Regions from separate parts of the Virgibacillus sp. L01 genome, predicted to be linked through region 1. Evidence: riboswitches for the same ligand, from Rfam matches in the RefSeq annotation. Region 1 holds a riboswitch; the other holds the start of a gene.

Region 1 (8,090 bases):
ATTGGATTCGAACGAGATATTATCAAGGATTATTTCACTAATGAAGGACATAATGGCTTTGATTACGCCTACGTCTATCCTGGAATGAACAAAGTTCTGCAGGCTGGCGGCAGACTCATAAGGTCTGAGGACGATCAGGGGACCATTGTATTAATAGACGACAGATTTTTACAGCCAAAATATCAGAAGCTATTCCCGGAAGAGTGGCGGCAATATAGAGTGGTTTGAAGCATGCAATTTCTAACATTCTACTTGATCTTTTTCGGGTGCCCTTGCTGAACATAGTAGCCGTACCACCTGCAAGAGCGCCTCATTGTTATACCTGGTTTACGTTGTTATTGCTATTCTTGTTGTGTTTGTACAATGACCAGCTCCCTCCTTTGTTGGTATTTATAAAAATATACTTTCTTCATTTCCTATATTAGATTTATACCACTGTGCTTCAACAATTCCATTTAAAAAAGCGCCATCTCATAGAGAATGACGCTCATTACAATTCAGATTCAAGGAACCTGTCCCTATATCATTTTACGGAAAAATAGTTAAAAGAAATGAAAGTAGGTGGATCACTTCTACACATCCATGATCCAAATTATCCCGGAAGCATATGAAACCGAACCCATGTTACTAAAAAATGAAAATAGTACGCTGCTTTTTGCCATAAAAAAAACGCCAAAGATACTGACCTTACAGTATCTTTGGCGTGTTGAGGTGTCAAACTTTACTTCACTTCTATGGAAGCAAGACGTCCCCGTGCATCTATTCTCCCATCACTTCATCAATAGGTCTGATAACTGGTACAGCTGCACCTTCGTATTCTTCTTCAATAAAACTTGTCACTTCTTCAGAATGATAAATATCTACAATCTTTTGAAATGCTTCTTTATCCTTACGATCTGTGTGTGCTGCAATAATGTTAATGTATGGTACATTTTGATCGTCCTCACGAAAGATAGGATCATTTGTTGGATTTAGACCTGCAGCAATTGCAACATCTGAGTTAATAATTGCTGCTGTTGCATCTTGTAAGCCGCGTGCAGTTTGGCCAGCAGTTACAGTAACGATATCAAGATTCTTTGGATTTTTTGTAATACTATCTAGTCCACCAGATCCATTAAACCCTTCTTCTAGCGTAATTAGTTCAGCTTTTTGTAAGAGCATTAATGCTCTTCCCAGGTTTGTTGGTTCTTTTGGAAGGATAATTTGAGCGCCATCTTCAAGTTCACTTACTTCTTTTACTTCATTTGAATAAATACCCATCGGCCAAATAGCTGTTGTTCCAATAGCTGATAAATTCAAATCACGTTCTTTAATAAAAGATTCAAAATAACTTATTGTTTGGAATGCGTTAAGATCAATTTCGCCGTTATCTAGCGCAATGTTCGGTTGTACATAATCACTAAATTGTATAATTTCAATATTTATGCCCTCTTCTTTAGCTAGTTTTTTCACTAGCTCCCATGTAGGGGTTTCTGCCGTTGTAGTTCCTACTTTAACGGTAGTTTCGTCATTACCCGATCCACAACCGGTAATAAATAATAATAATAGAATTAGAATCGTAAATAGTTTTTTCATAGTTAGTCTCCTTCATATAGCTGTAGTAGTTGAATCAGATTCTTCTGATTTTCTTAGATAAATAATTTCCTAAAGATTGAATAAGTTGGACCATAATCACAAGGATTAATACCGTAATAACCATAACTTCTGTTTGGAACTGGTTGTAACCATATGAGATGGCTAAGTCGCCAATACCGCCGCCTCCTACAGCTCCCGCCATAGCTGTGGCACCAATTAGACCAATAATGCCGATTGTTAAGCCTAGGATTAATGAACCTAGTGCCTCTGGCAAAAGGAACTTCCAAATTATTTGCCAAGGTGTTGCTCCCATAGCTTCCGCGAGTTCAATTGTACCTGAACCAACTTCCAACAACGAGTTTTCTACCAATCTTCCTATGTATGGCGCTGTATAAAACACTAATGGCACAATTGCAGCAGTCGTGCCAATAGAAGTTCCTACGATTATCCGAGTAATAGGAATAATTGCAACGATTAGGATAATAAATGGAATCGATCGCAGCGTATTAACAATAATATTCAATACTTTAAAAACAGCTTTATTTTCCAGTATCCCTTGTTCCCTCGTTATAACTAAAATAATTCCCAATGGAACACCAATTAAAATAGAAATGATGAAAGTCACAATGATCATATACAGTGTTTCATTCATTGACCCGAGAAGTTCAGGCCAGAACCAGGACCAATTAAATTCCATCTGGTACAACCTCCTTGATCGTTACTTTTTGCCCTTTGATATAGTCAACTGCGTTATTGATTTCACTTTGTTGTCCATTAAATGCCACAATAATATTACCAAATGGTTCCCCTTGGAGCTCTGTGATCGTCCCATGAATAACATTAACATCGACAGAGAACTTTTTCGCAACATCTGACAGGAGTGGATTATTGGCATATTCTCCTTTATAAAGGATCCGAAAAACAGAATGTAACGTACCTTTTTGTGAAATCTTTCTTAATGTAGCTTCAGGTAATGCGTCGTTAAGTATAGTACGGACAAAACTTCTGGCGATGGTTGTTTTTGGTTCTGTAAACAAGTTAATGATGGAATCCTGTTCCACAATAACACCGGCATCCAGTACGGCGACTCTATCACAAATGTCCCTAATTACGTTCATCTCATGCGTGATTAACAAGATTGTAATTCCCAATTCATCTCTTACCTGTTTTAATAAATCCAAAACTGAGTTAGTTGTATCTGGATCAAGAGAAGAAGTAGCCTCGTCACACAACAGTAAGTGTGGGTCTGTTGCCAGCGATCTAGCAATACCAATTCTTTGCTTTTGGCCTCCGGAAAGTTGTTCAGGATAATGATTTGCTTTATCCTCCAGTCCGACAAAAGACAGCAGTTCTGTCACTTTTTCTTCAATCGCTTGTTTTGAATAGCCCTCTAATATAAGCGGCATAGCAACATTTCCGAAAGCAGTTTTAGAATGCAGTAAATTAAATTGTTGAAAAATCATCCCAATTTTCTTCCGTTCTGTCCTTAACTCCTTTGGGGACAAGTTAGTTAAAGCCTTCCCGTTGATTTCTACTTTACCTGAAGTAGGCTTTTCTAATAAGTTTACACACCGGATTAATGAACTCTTTCCAGCTCCACTATACCCAACTACACCGAATATTTCTCCTTTTTTAATATCAAGGTTAATATCTTTTAATGCCTCGACTGGGTTTTCTTCGTTTTCACCATATACCTTTTGAATTCCGTCAAGTACTAACATGTACGTATTCTCCTTTACTCCCTTAAAACACTTCAGGTGATATCCCTTCACCAAATACAAAAAAGAGCCTTCATAACGAAAGAGGCTCTAATCATAAACCTTATCTTTCAGAATATTTCCTGTAGGAATTAGCACCTTTCATTAAAGAAGGTTGCTGGATATCATCGGGCCTTGTCCCTCCATCACTCTTGATAAGTAATATTAAGTTATTATCTAACGGTTCCTAATATACTAATATAATTATTGCGAAATTGTCAACATTTTAAAATAATTTGTCGAATAAAAGTTGATTAGCGGTTTATTTTTGTACAAACCTTTGAATGGAAAACGGACTAATGTCGAGTTGCGACTTGTGATCTTCTGTTACTAATTGACTCAGAATTTCTCCAACAACACTACTAAATTTAAAGCCGTGACCAGAAAAGCCACAAGCAACAGCAACATGATCATGGTTCGGATGTTTATCGATAATAAAATCTGAATCCGGGGTATTCGTATAGGTACAAGCTTTCCCCAGTTTATGTTGCCCCACCTCAGGTATACACCGCTCTGCGAAACGTGTAACATCCTGTTTGTCTTGTTCATAAGTGCCGAATGTTTCTAAAGGTTTACTCATATCTCTTGGACGTCCACCGTCGTGTCGACCAATTTTAACACCTGCTTCTTTAATGCTTGGAAAGCCGTAATAGGTTTCTGTAGGCAATTCAAACGAGAAGGCTGGAAATGCAGTAGAATCATAGATGCTCTCATCCGTTTCAAACCACGAGAATGTATTCCTTAATTCCTGTAAAGGTAAATCTAATCCGATTAATGGAAGCAAATTTCTAGTGCCAGCCCCAGGCGTTACAATTAACGATTCCGCTGTAAAACTTTCCTGTTGAGTTTCCACCTGTACATGGTTATCAAAAATAGAAATGGAGGTCACTGGCGAGTTAGGCTTAAATTCAGCACCATGTTTCAGTGCCCCTTCTCTAAAAGCCCGGATACAATTCTCACTCATTAAAACACCTGAATCCAATTCATAGCAGCCTATGTACCCTTCTGGAACATTAAATCCTTCCCAGCGATTATTAATGTCTTCAGCCGTTAACTGTTCAACATTTAACGAATAATCCTTTGCGCTTTTTTTTACATTTTGAATAAAATTGGAGTTTGGCTGAGCAATATTAACAACACCAGTATTTACAAAAATATCTTCATCTGACGTCTCTTGAAGCTGACTCCATAACTTCTGTGCTCGTAGTGCCATTTCCGTATAATTTGCACCTTCTCCATAAGCATGCCGTATAATCCTCGTCTCCCCATGATGGGAGCCTTCCGCATGTGGTGGATTATGAGAGTCTATTAGCAGGACACGCTTCCCTTGTTTTGCTAAATAGTAGCCAGCTGACATCCCCATTGAGCCAGCACCAACGATAATAACTTCATAGTCCATGTAATATCCTCCTACCGTAACGACTGAAATTAAAGTCAAATCTATAATAATATGAATAATACATTCATCTGGGATGGAATTCAATAATTTAATTAATAGAATATAATTATAATCTTTACCTAAACAGCTTTCCAGCTTATCCGAGCATCTTGCTTAGAAAACGGCTCAACATATGAAGGAAAACGAATTGCTGACATGCATCATATCGGGATAAAGCGAAAAACCCCGATTCTGATTAACCCAAGCAAAAACATCTTCACCTTCCCAACCCACAGTCCAACTGATTTTGCGTACAGCTGGATTCTTTACAGCCATGTACAAGATATAAAGCCTTTTCGAAATAAACCAAACTCCAAATCAATTAAATGGCCAAAACCACCAAATGGATGTGTCTAATTATACACTTGAAAGATAGTTCCAGCGGACAGGGATGTGCCTGTGGAAATTTATTTAACGATGGCAGGGGATATAAAACCAACAAGTAATATATATCCCCACGCATATCAGTGTAACACTATAAAAAACACTTAATAACTTAGCGCATAAGCGAAGCGGGGGCTGACCCCAATATTTTCATGAAGCAAGGCATACTGTGACCTAGATTTAATACAATAAGTCGATTAAATTACTTAAGTAGTCTCTGTCCCACAAGATTGTATTTGTTTTTTTGGCTAGATCATTGGCAGCTCTAGTAAAATAATTATTTGTTACAACCATGTGCTTTTCAGCTTTATAATAATTCCCTCCAGATACGACCTCCTGAACTGCTTTGTTCCCTACTTTAGAGCTATAACATTTCGATTGAATTGCTATACATTCATTATCTTTGTACACCAACAAGTCAGCACCCTGATCACCTGAAACTTTTGTTTCCTCAATTTTATAGCCCAATCTATTAAAAAGCTCCGATAAGAATTTTTCAAATTCAATCCCAGTCATATTGTCAATATGTCTTAGACTAATACGTTTATTATCACCAGAAATATCTTCACTCTCTAATCTTTGTTCGAGTTTAGTTATTTGTTGTTCCAATTTATACTCTTCTATAACTTCATCAATTTTTTTACTTATCTTTTTTAGATTCCACCTATAGCTTGTAATCTGTTTGTCAAAAAATAGCTTAGATAAGAAGTGTAAATTAGAAGCAAATTCTATATTTTCTACGCCAATTGATTTAAGGTACATATGCGAGGCAGTAGAAATATTAATATGTTCACCTTCAGGAATTAGATCACCATATTTATTTAGGCAATCAATATAGTTTTTCTTATCAATTTTATCGATGAAAACTTTGCATATTATTGATTTGTTTCTTTTAACCTTAACCCCCTTTTTTTCTAGCAATTTCATAAAAATCTTAAAGTTATTTTGGTAGAAATCGACCAACGTTCTAGCTAATTCATCACCTAGCTCAGTCCTTTGATAGTTATTTAAGCTATTATCTTTAACAACACATATAAAGGCTTCTAAAGCACCGGGAGCTAACAAAAAAGTCGGAGTAACTTTTTCCAGTAACCTATCCATTTCTGATTCAATTTTAGAGATATCATCAAGCTTATTTTTTTTCTTAATAAAAGTATCTACTTCAGATTTTTCAATTTCTTTGTTAAATTTGTGTATAAGTTTAATTATCCTCACGCTCCAAAAAGTGTACTCTAATACATTTTATAATAGAATATAAAATTTTTCTATGAGCGTTAGATCAAAACTCTTACTGGTAGAGGGAAATTTATTAGGATAAAACCAGCACGATAATATAAACGTACTTAAGTTAGACTTATTCTACGGGTTTCTGAATATATAGATAAACTTCAGGGGTGATTCAGGGAAGCCTCTAAGCGCTTTTTCGTTAAATTTATTAGCTTTATACCTGCTATTACCACTCTTAATACTTAATAGTCCCTAAACGCTTGCTGAGGCTCATGGTGGTGATTCTTTTTTGGGGATTAATCAGCACTCTTCTTTAAATAAACAAAACCACAAAGCAATCATTACCTTTATAAATGTCCAGCAGATACCAATTAATGTTCCATCAAAAAGCTAAAGGGACGGTTCACTTGAAATCAAAAGAACCGTCCCCATGCTTGATGTGTTAGAATGATACTCGAAAAGACCTGTAGTAGTAAAAGATGGGAGATGGTTAGAAATGACCGTAGAATTAGAGCAATATGAAAAGAGGATAATAGCTTTTATTGACATTCTTGGATTCAGGGAGCACATTAATCAAACAATTATGAATCCTAATCACTTTAAGAAGATTAAGGATGTTTTGAACTTTATTTCTGAACTCAAGCAGGATAACGACCAAGGTACTCTTTCTCAAAAGTCAATTGGTAGGGAAGTTACTGTATTTTAAGATTCCATTGTAGTTTCTTATCCTGTCTCTTTATCATCAGCAGGTTTTTACTTGCTACTCGACGTAATTCATCTTCAATTGGAGATGATGGGACAAGGTATCCAAATGCGTGGTGGAATTACCAGTGGGGAGCTTTGTCATGTGGACAACATTGTTTATGGTCCAGCCATGGTAGAGGCCTATGAGTTAGAAAGTAAACATGCGATATATCCACGAGTTGTTGTAGATAAAAAGACAATTGAAGTGGCAGTTTTAGAAGGGGATCACTTACCAAATGAAGAATTAGAATATGTTCTTGGGCTTATTGAACATGATGCAGATGGACGGTATTTCGTTGATTTTATGTCCCAATGGCAAGAGATTGACTACGGGTATGATTACTTCACTGCTTTGAGTACTACCAAGTCAGTAATTCAAACAGCTCTTGACGATTACGCTCAAGATCCAAAAGTTCTCTCAAAATACATTTGGTTAAAGGATTATTATAACAATACTTTGAATAAGCTGGCTTCACAGCTACTTGCAGCTCCTGATACTTCTCCATAAGCCAATCAAATACTTGGGAAGCTGTCAGGTCAGGGTGTTCACGTAACCAGGATAGAATCAGTTCTTGATAGTCATCCAACTTCTTCTTTCTAGTCTTTGTTTGTGTAACCCATTCCACCATATCCTGGGGATTACGTTTTAAGTAACGGTATACAGTTACCCTGGATATACCAAGTTTTTCAGCCACCTTTACCTTACTAAATCCTTGTTTTAATAATCGTTTAATATCCATATACATTTCCCACTTATCCACCTTTTTGCCTCCATCACTGTTGTAGTCTATCAAACTATCATTATAGCAGTGATGGTTCTTTTATTTTATGCCCATTTTCGCGCCGAGCAGTTTATATATGGCAAAGTGTAAACTTTTATTTAGCGGAAACTGTATACTTTAGTTTATCAGTCACAAATGTCTTATGAACAGAAAAGGCGGGAAGAAAAGGTAATTGAAAAACGC
Region 2 (8,090 bases), on a different contig from region 1:
CCTCCATTTTTAGTAAACTTGGCTTATCGCAAGCCTTATCTTCCTAAAAGTCCAGGCACTATCGCACCCGGACTTATTATTACTTATCAAACACAACCCGCGTATTGCCAATCATGTCATGTATTCCCTGTTTTTCCTGAGTAAAAGCAACGACAACATATAATACACCCGTAAGTAAAAATACACGATGAATAAACCTGCCGACAACTTCTCTAAACAGAAGATCCTTCCACATTAGCGACTGTGAATCTTCCCGAATAACGCGCAGGCCAAATATCATTTTGCCTAACGTCTGACCAAAATATTTCGTCATCAAAAGAAAGTACAAATACAGTACAATACCACTAGCGATACCAGCCATTGTCCAAAAACCTACGTCAATACCAGCCCCATCATTGATAAATTTAAACGGAGTAAGTAGGATGCCGTTAATGCTAAATACAATAATTAAATCAGCTAGATATGCCCAGAACCGCATCCAGAATCCAGCATATCTGTAATCAACACTCTCAGTATATTCCACTTCATTTTCACTCATGACGGCACCCCCTTATTTAGAATATAAGTACATAGCGCGTGGCCCATTGGATTCACGCAACAATTCCTTAATACCGAATAATTCTGTTTGTCCTTTAAACATTCCTTGTAATGTTCCACCTAAAAATTCGTTGATTTCAAGGCCTTTTTTATATTCAATCACTTTTGCATTACCCCAGCCATTATCTTCTTTCATCATGGCAATCGTATCGGTAAGCGATCCTAGCGCATCAACAAGGCCATTATTCTTAGCCTGTTCACCGGTATACACACGTCCATCACCCAATTTACGCACTTTTGATTCTGACATATCACGGCCATCCACAATCACTTCCACGAAATCACCGTATAAATTATCAATCATCGTCTGTAAAATTTTTCGTTCCTCATCAGTCATTTTACGTGACTGTGACATTATGTCTTTAAACTCACCGCTTTTGATCGTATTAAATTTAATACCATGTTTATCAGCAAATTCGGCAAAATTAAAGCTCTCCATAATAACACCAATCGAACCTGTTAATGTTGCAGAATGCGCAACGATTTTATCGGCAGGAGCAGAGACATAATAGCCGCCTGATGCCGCTGTATTCCCCATTGATACATAAACAGGCTTATCATGTTCTTCTTTTATCTGAACAATTTTGTCATGTATCTCATCGCTTTCTACAACACCCCCGCCAGGTGTATTCACACGTAGAATAATACCGTCAACAGTTGAGTCTTCTCCAGCTGCTTCAAGCATCTCCAGGAATCGCTCATGATTATATCCACCTGTATTAAGCAAGGAAGCTGTAGATGTATTTTGGATTACTCCATCCAATTCAAGTACTGCAATCTTGTTGCCTGTTCCTTCCTCAATTACCTCTTCCTGAAATTTCTGCGAATAATCTGGTAAGTTAAACATTTTTTCAAAATCAGCCGTAACTACACTTGTTACAGCCTGAAAACCTAGTGAAACGACAAATAAAACAACCGCTACACCAAGCGCAATCCAACGTTTTGTATTCAATTTCATGTCCTCCAATTCGTTCCTATTTTATGTATTACCGCTATTTTACATTATTGTTAACATTTATGCAGAAAACTTGTACGTTTGTTACGCAAATTAGCGAGTCCAAAACAAGAAGATTGCTTTGGACCCAGTGCCATACACAATATTGCGTGAAATCAATCGAGTTCAGATAATGCAGCTTTCAATTTGTATAATTCGTCTTCCGTCAATGTAACCCCTTTTCCCATTTTCTCTTTGTCTGGTGACCAATCCCTCAGGTCATACTTGGGATCACGCCCATTCCAGCTTACTAAGTTAAGCTCTTTTGTCCATCCTTTTGGCGACTCTGATAGAACAGCTACTGTTTCGATTACCTCATATTTAAGATCTGCCACATTGATTCCTCCTAATAGACTTCATAATTATTACCGGTTTGCATACCATCAACACTTTTAACAAATGCACGAGCCACACGACCTGCAGGAACTGGATCAAACCCTGCAAAGAATTTACCAAGCTTTTCCCATGATTCCTGCACAATATTAGGACTTACACTATTTATGCGAATTTCTCTAGGCATTTCAATTGATGATGCTTTAACGAACGCCTTGACACCACCATTTGCCATTGCTGCAGACGCACCCAGTGGAATCGGATCATCCATCATCACACCTGTTGTTAGCGTAAAACTGCCACCGTCATTCACATATTCCATACCTAGCAGGACAAGATTTATTTGCCCTTTAAGTTTACTTTCAATTCCTTTTTCATTTAATTCCGGTGTTAATTCAGAAACAGCTGTAAAATTTGCACCACCAGATGCATTGACTACAGCATCCACTTTACCAATCTGTTTATACATTTCTCTGATGCTATCCTCGGAAGTAATATCAACAGAAACATCTGCCCCATTTCGTCCAGCACGAATTATTGAGTGATTCTCTCCTAGTTCTCTTACAATCTCTTTGCCAATTGTCCCAGCTGCACCTACAACAAGTATCTTCATATGCAATCCAACTCCCCTTGATATATTTTAGAAATAAAGCTTTCTACTCTTTTTCGTCCGCTTCACTTTCGGCGGAAAGTAACCCCGTTCATAAATTCTCCCTTTCGAAATACTGCACCTCTTAAGAAATATATCCATTTCATCTGTCTCGTATGTCTCAAAAGCCTTCATTAAAATTTTGGCAGCAACTCTAGCATCCTCAAGTGCATGGTGATGCTCAAAAGTAATGCCGTGATAACCAGCTACCGTATTTAACTTATGATTCTTTAACTCGGGCCAAATTCTTTTTGAAATATTCACCGTACAAAGATAATCCATTTCAGGATATGTAAGGTTAAAGTAATCCAATGTATTTCGAATGACACTCATATCAAAACTGGCGTTATGCGCAATAACTATGTTATGAGATAAATAATCACTGAGCGTCGGCCACAATTCTGCGAACGTCGGCGCATCTGCCACATCTTCCTCTCGTATCCCATGAATACGCGTATTAAACGAACTAAAATGCATCATTGGATTTATTAAACTATAAAATTCATCAACAATTCCATTTTCATTGGCGACAACAACACCGATCGCACAGGGACTGTTTCTTTTTTCATTCGCCGTCTCAAAGTCAATGGATACGACATTCATGGATTGGCCTCCTCTACAACAACTCTCTAACGCAATTTTAACATATACCACGTTCAAACAACCCTGAAAAAGGATTTAAATTTTGATGGTGTTTATTTTCGCTGATCCTGAGGCGAATTCTACTGATTTCGAGCTCTCATCTAGTCCAATCCAATTCCGATCCTATTATGTTGATTATTAGAGAGGTAGTGGCAGAAATGAGAAGAAAGGTTATCGGAATGTGAATCTCAAAGTAATGAAGCGGATCGTGGTTCCGTTAAATGGGTGAAAAACCGTCCTGTTAGGCTTGAAGCGGATCCTCGTTCCGTTATTTACCCAATATCAGTTAAAAATATGGCTAAAAAGGGTAAATAGCGGAATGAGGATCCGGCAAATCCGTGGGCACAATTGTGTTTAGTGTTATACATTTAAACGACCGGAAGCTTTAGTTAGAGAAGTTGAAAATATATAAGCTTGGACAAATGTGTTTTATCAAAAGGAAAATCGCTCATTCAAAGTACTTTTATCATTGATTGAAACGGAGGGCGGCAACTCCTGCGGGAATAGCAAATGTATTTGCGATTGAACCAAGCGGAATGAGCATGAGCCTTGAGACCCCGCAGTGCGACTAAATGAAAAACCGTCCTTTGCGGACGACGCCGGCATACCTCTTGCCGGGGCAAGGAGGCTCAAGCCATGCCCATGGAAAGCGTCCGCCTGCAGTGGAAATCAACAGGGATAGCAAATTACAAATAGTTTGGATTTACTGTTTTATTATTGAATGATGAAATTAATTCAAATGCTAAAAATATTCTTGACATTCATTTGCAAGAGTTGTATTGTATTCAATAATACAAAATTGAATAATTTTCTTATCCAGAGAGGTGGAGGGACTGGCCCGTTGAAACCTCAGCAACAGATTTTAAATACTGTGCTAATTCCAGAAGCTGAAATGCTTAAAGCTTGAAGATAAGGAGAGTGATACTTAACGGTAACAAACCCTCTTCTATTTTCAGAAGTGGGCTTTTTTATTTTATTTAAGAGGAGGAAAACGATTGAAGCGTAATTTAGAAGAACGTTTAAAAGATGGAACTGTTATTGTTGGAGAAGGGTATTTATTTGAATTAGAACGTAGAGGGTATTTGCAAGCAGGATCATTTGTTCCAGAGGTTGCACTTGATAACCCAGAAGCGCTTAAACAGGCATATAGAGATTATATGTACGCAGGCTCAGACGTTGTATTAGCCTTTACGTATAATGCACACAGGGAAAAAATGCGTATTATTGGCAAAGAAGATCTACTAGAGCCATTAAACCGAAATGCTGTCCGCTTAGCAAAAGAGGTTGCTAAAGAACATCCCAGCGAAGAAGCGTTGGTGGCTGGAAATATCTCAAATACCAATATTTTCGATCCCGAAGACCCTGAATCCAAGACTAAAGTCAGAGGTATTTTTGCCGAAATGATAAAATGGTGCAAGGAAGAGGGCGTCGATTTCATTAATGGGGAAACATTCTATTACCATGAAGAGGCACAAATAGCCCTGGAAGAAATTTTGAAACAGGACCTACCAGCAGTCATCACGTTCGGACTAATGGGAGAAAATGTATTAAGGGATGGCTACACTGTAGAAGAATCATGTAAAATTCTTTCTGAAAATGGCGCACTGGTTGTGGGCATGAATTGTTTCCGGGGTCCTGAAACAATGCAGCCTTACCTTGCTGACATACGTAACAATGTAGATGGCTATGTGGGTGGACTTCCTATCCCATACCGCACTACTGATGAAAACCCGACATTCTTTAATTTACCGGATGGAGGATGCAGCTGCCATCTGCCTTTAGAAACAACTTTTCCGACTGCACTTGACCCGCTTTACCATAACCGATACGAACTGGCAGCCTGGGCAAAAGAGGCAAACGACATCGGGATAAATTATATTGGCCTTTGTTGCGGTGCCTCACCAGCAATGCTGCGTTCAGTAGCTGAAGCTGTAGGAGTTAAAACAGTAAACTCGAAATATTCCCCAGACATGGAAAAGCATTTCTTGTTCGGGACAGATAAAACACTCCAAGAACATAATCAGAACTACCGGTTAAAAGCGTAAAGATTTTAACTAATACAAATTAATTTTTAAAATCAGAAAGAAGGAATTTGCATGTCAGTATCATTAACAAAAGCACCACCATTCAGAGCAGAGCACGTCGGAAGCTTACTACGCCCGGATAATTTACACAAAGCAAGACTAGAATACAAGGAAGGCAAACTTACAGCAGAACAATTACGAGAGGTCGAGACAAAAGAAATCAAGCGTGTTGTTGATAAGCAAATTGAACTTGGCTTAGAAGTTGTTACAGACGGGGAGTTTCGCCGTACATGGTTTCACTTGGACTTTCTAGAGCATCTAAACGGAATTGAAGGATATGTACCTGAGCAAGGATACCAATTCGAGGGATTGGAAACAGAGAAATATGACGTACGGAATACTGGTAAGGTTTCATTTAATCCGGACCACCCATTCCTAAAAGATTTCACTGATTTAAACGAAATTGTTGATGGACGGGCACTCGTAAAGCAAGCTATTCCTAGTCCTAACCAGCTCTTTAACGCTCGCATTCATAATACAGATATCTATCCAAACATCGAAGACTATGCAAGTGATATTATTAAAACCTACCAGGATGCGATCAAAGCATTTTACGATGCCGGTGTACGATACCTGCAATTAGATGATGTATACATCGCTGGACTATCCGCTCCAGATATCCCATTTAATGAGGGGAAATATTCAAGAGAAGATTTAATTGACCTGGCGTTACGAGTAGTTAATGGCGCTTTAGAGAATAAGCCTGAGGACTTAATTGTCACAACACACTTATGCCGAGGAAACTACCAATCTACCTGGGCATTTGAAGGAAGTTATTCCCTAATCGCTCCTACATTATTGGCAAAAGAAAAAGTAGACGGCTTCTTCCTGGAATATGATGACGATCGCTCAGGTGACTTCAAACCACTAGAACATATTCCAAACGGCGGTGCGCAAGTCGTATTAGGTCTTGTAACATCAAAGAACGGAGAACTTGAAGACAAAGAAACAATTAAAGCACGAATCAAGGAAGCATCACAATATGTACCACTCGAGCAACTATCTTTAAGCCCACAATGCGGCTTTGCTTCAACACATCACGGCAATAAGTTAACGGAAGAGCAGCAATGGAATAAACTGAAATATATTGTTAATCTGAGTGAAGAAGTCTGGGGAACTTATAACAAGTAATAAATAAAGAAGCTTGCAGAGAATCGATTTCTCTGCAAGCTTCTTTTGATCTAATGACAATTTTTTGCTGGACTTTTCTCCGTATACTTAAATGTATAGGTGAACAGACTAACCAAAAATAGTAATTCAACTACCCTAGTTAATAGACTAATCGTAATCTGCACATCCCTACCTAACAATACTAATGATTGGTTCGTATTTAAATCAAATAAAATATGACAAAAACAATAAATGCCAGTAATCCAAATAATTGTAATTAACGTATTTTTCATCACTCTGTCCCCCCACTTTTGATTGCGTCATTCCACTTAGCATATACTAACAGAAAAAGTCATAAAAAGGGAGACTTTTATATAAAATTTTTTTGCGCTATTCATTTACTTCCATTACATACGATGTTAACTCCTTTACTTTTGGATCTTTGAACCTATTAAGCCGATAAATATCACAAAAGGCATATAGCTTAAGACTGCCAGATTCATCAATAACTCTTACTGTGCCTTCCACAGCAGCAGTAATCCCATGTGTAATAATATTGCTTATTTTTAACTCCTGTGTTCCACCTGGTTACATCATCTCAAAAGCCTTCGTGAAATCACTTTTCCCCTGTATTGGTGACTCTCCTACAATAGTCCATTGAATATCATCTGTAATATTCGCAACAACATAATCCATATTGCCATTTAAGAATGCTTCATTGAATTCTTCCAGAAACTTTCCTTTTTTTGTGGATATTATAAAATCTCCTCTTATTTAGATATATTTAAATGTTGGTTACCATGAAAATTTTTGAGAATATCATCTCCAGCTGGAACATTCAACTTTTCATATCCAAGTAAAAATTCCTTGTTATCATAGGATACTTCAATAAAAGAAACATTAATTTGACCAAATTCCCCAACCTGCAATTTAGCATATGGTGCAAGGGGTTTAGGGGTACAACCTAATGAACTCGGGTTAAGGTAAAGTCTTTCTTTAGACTTAAAATGATGAACTGTATGATGGTGTCCAAAACAAATAACATCCGCATCAGTTAATTCATAAATATCATCAAGTCTTTTTGAAGTTGGCTGATTATCAATTGGCAAAAATTCATCTTGTGCATTCAAGTGATAATGTATAAACAAAAAGTTCTCTCCGTTTATTCTTGCATTTTGTCTCATTGGAATACTTTTGAGCCTAGAGATAAGTTTCTCATCCAGCCCTGAGGCAATCCATTTATGATGCTCCCTCTCATCTCCAACACTCCCTGGCTCATTTCCATCAAGTATTTTTAAAACTGCTTCATCATGATTTCCCATCACAAAAGATATATCGTTACGGGAAAATAACAACTCAAGAACTTCATTTGTTTCATGACCAATACCGATTAAATCCCCAAGACAATAAATGTGTTTAATTTGTTCATCTTTATCAATATCATCCAAAACAGCCTTCAAAGCCGCACTATTTCCATGAATATCCGCAACGATTGCTACTTTCTCTCCTGCATTCATTATATCCCCCGCTTAATCTGGTTAATTTCAAGAAGAAGTACTTTAAATAAAGGAACCTGGATGAACCATTTCTTTCCCCTCATTAGTAAAAGAAATGGCTGATGAATTCCCTATTACTTTTATACCTTCATCACTAACAGCGACACCAGTTCCATCTCTTAATG

What was found. Region 1 has a riboswitch for S-adenosylmethionine ahead of ACTWQM_RS02730 (methionine ABC transporter ATP-binding protein). Riboswitches for the same ligand answer to the same signal wherever they lie in the genome.
Region 2: linked by a shared signal. The riboswitch ahead of ACTWQM_RS05195 (homocysteine S-methyltransferase family protein) and the one ahead of ACTWQM_RS02730 (methionine ABC transporter ATP-binding protein) in region 1 are both predicted to bind S-adenosylmethionine.

What each region holds. Positions count from the first base shown of each region.
Region 1 covers NZ_JBQQCP010000001.1:604,220-612,309, forward strand. Annotated here, with positions in the region: gene ACTWQM_RS02715 (ATP-dependent DNA helicase) at 1-228, shown strand, start outside; gene ACTWQM_RS02720 (MetQ/NlpA family ABC transporter substrate-binding protein) at 760-1,575, opposite strand; gene ACTWQM_RS02725 (methionine ABC transporter permease) at 1,610-2,272, opposite strand; gene ACTWQM_RS02730 (methionine ABC transporter ATP-binding protein) at 2,262-3,296, opposite strand; SAM riboswitch class I at 3,394-3,494, opposite strand; gene solA (N-methyl-L-tryptophan oxidase) at 3,595-4,731, opposite strand; gene ACTWQM_RS02740 (competence protein ComK) at 4,870-5,127, shown strand; gene ACTWQM_RS02745 (restriction endonuclease) at 5,335-6,369, opposite strand; gene ACTWQM_RS02750 (hypothetical protein) at 6,878-7,087, shown strand; gene ACTWQM_RS02755 (hypothetical protein) at 7,139-7,633, shown strand; partial or broken gene ACTWQM_RS02760 (helix-turn-helix domain-containing protein) at 7,779-7,871, opposite strand; partial or broken gene istB (IS21-like element helper ATPase IstB) at 8,043-8,090, shown strand, end outside.
Region 2 covers NZ_JBQQCP010000002.1:25,322-33,411, reverse strand. Annotated here, with positions in the region: gene ACTWQM_RS05220 (RDD family protein) at 80-538, opposite strand; gene sppA (signal peptide peptidase SppA) at 551-1,549, opposite strand; gene ACTWQM_RS05210 (YdbC family protein) at 1,708-1,926, opposite strand; gene ACTWQM_RS05205 (short chain dehydrogenase) at 1,938-2,537, opposite strand; gene ACTWQM_RS05200 (3'-5' exonuclease) at 2,565-3,176, opposite strand; SAM riboswitch class I at 4,025-4,131, shown strand; gene ACTWQM_RS05195 (homocysteine S-methyltransferase family protein) at 4,211-5,260, shown strand; gene ACTWQM_RS05190 (5-methyltetrahydropteroyltriglutamate--homocysteine S-methyltransferase) at 5,312-6,430, shown strand; gene ACTWQM_RS05185 (hypothetical protein) at 6,481-6,702, opposite strand; gene ACTWQM_RS05180 (hypothetical protein) at 6,800-6,937, opposite strand; gene ACTWQM_RS05175 (metallophosphoesterase family protein) at 7,180-7,926, opposite strand; gene ACTWQM_RS05170 (Type 1 glutamine amidotransferase-like domain-containing protein) at 7,969-8,090, opposite strand, start outside.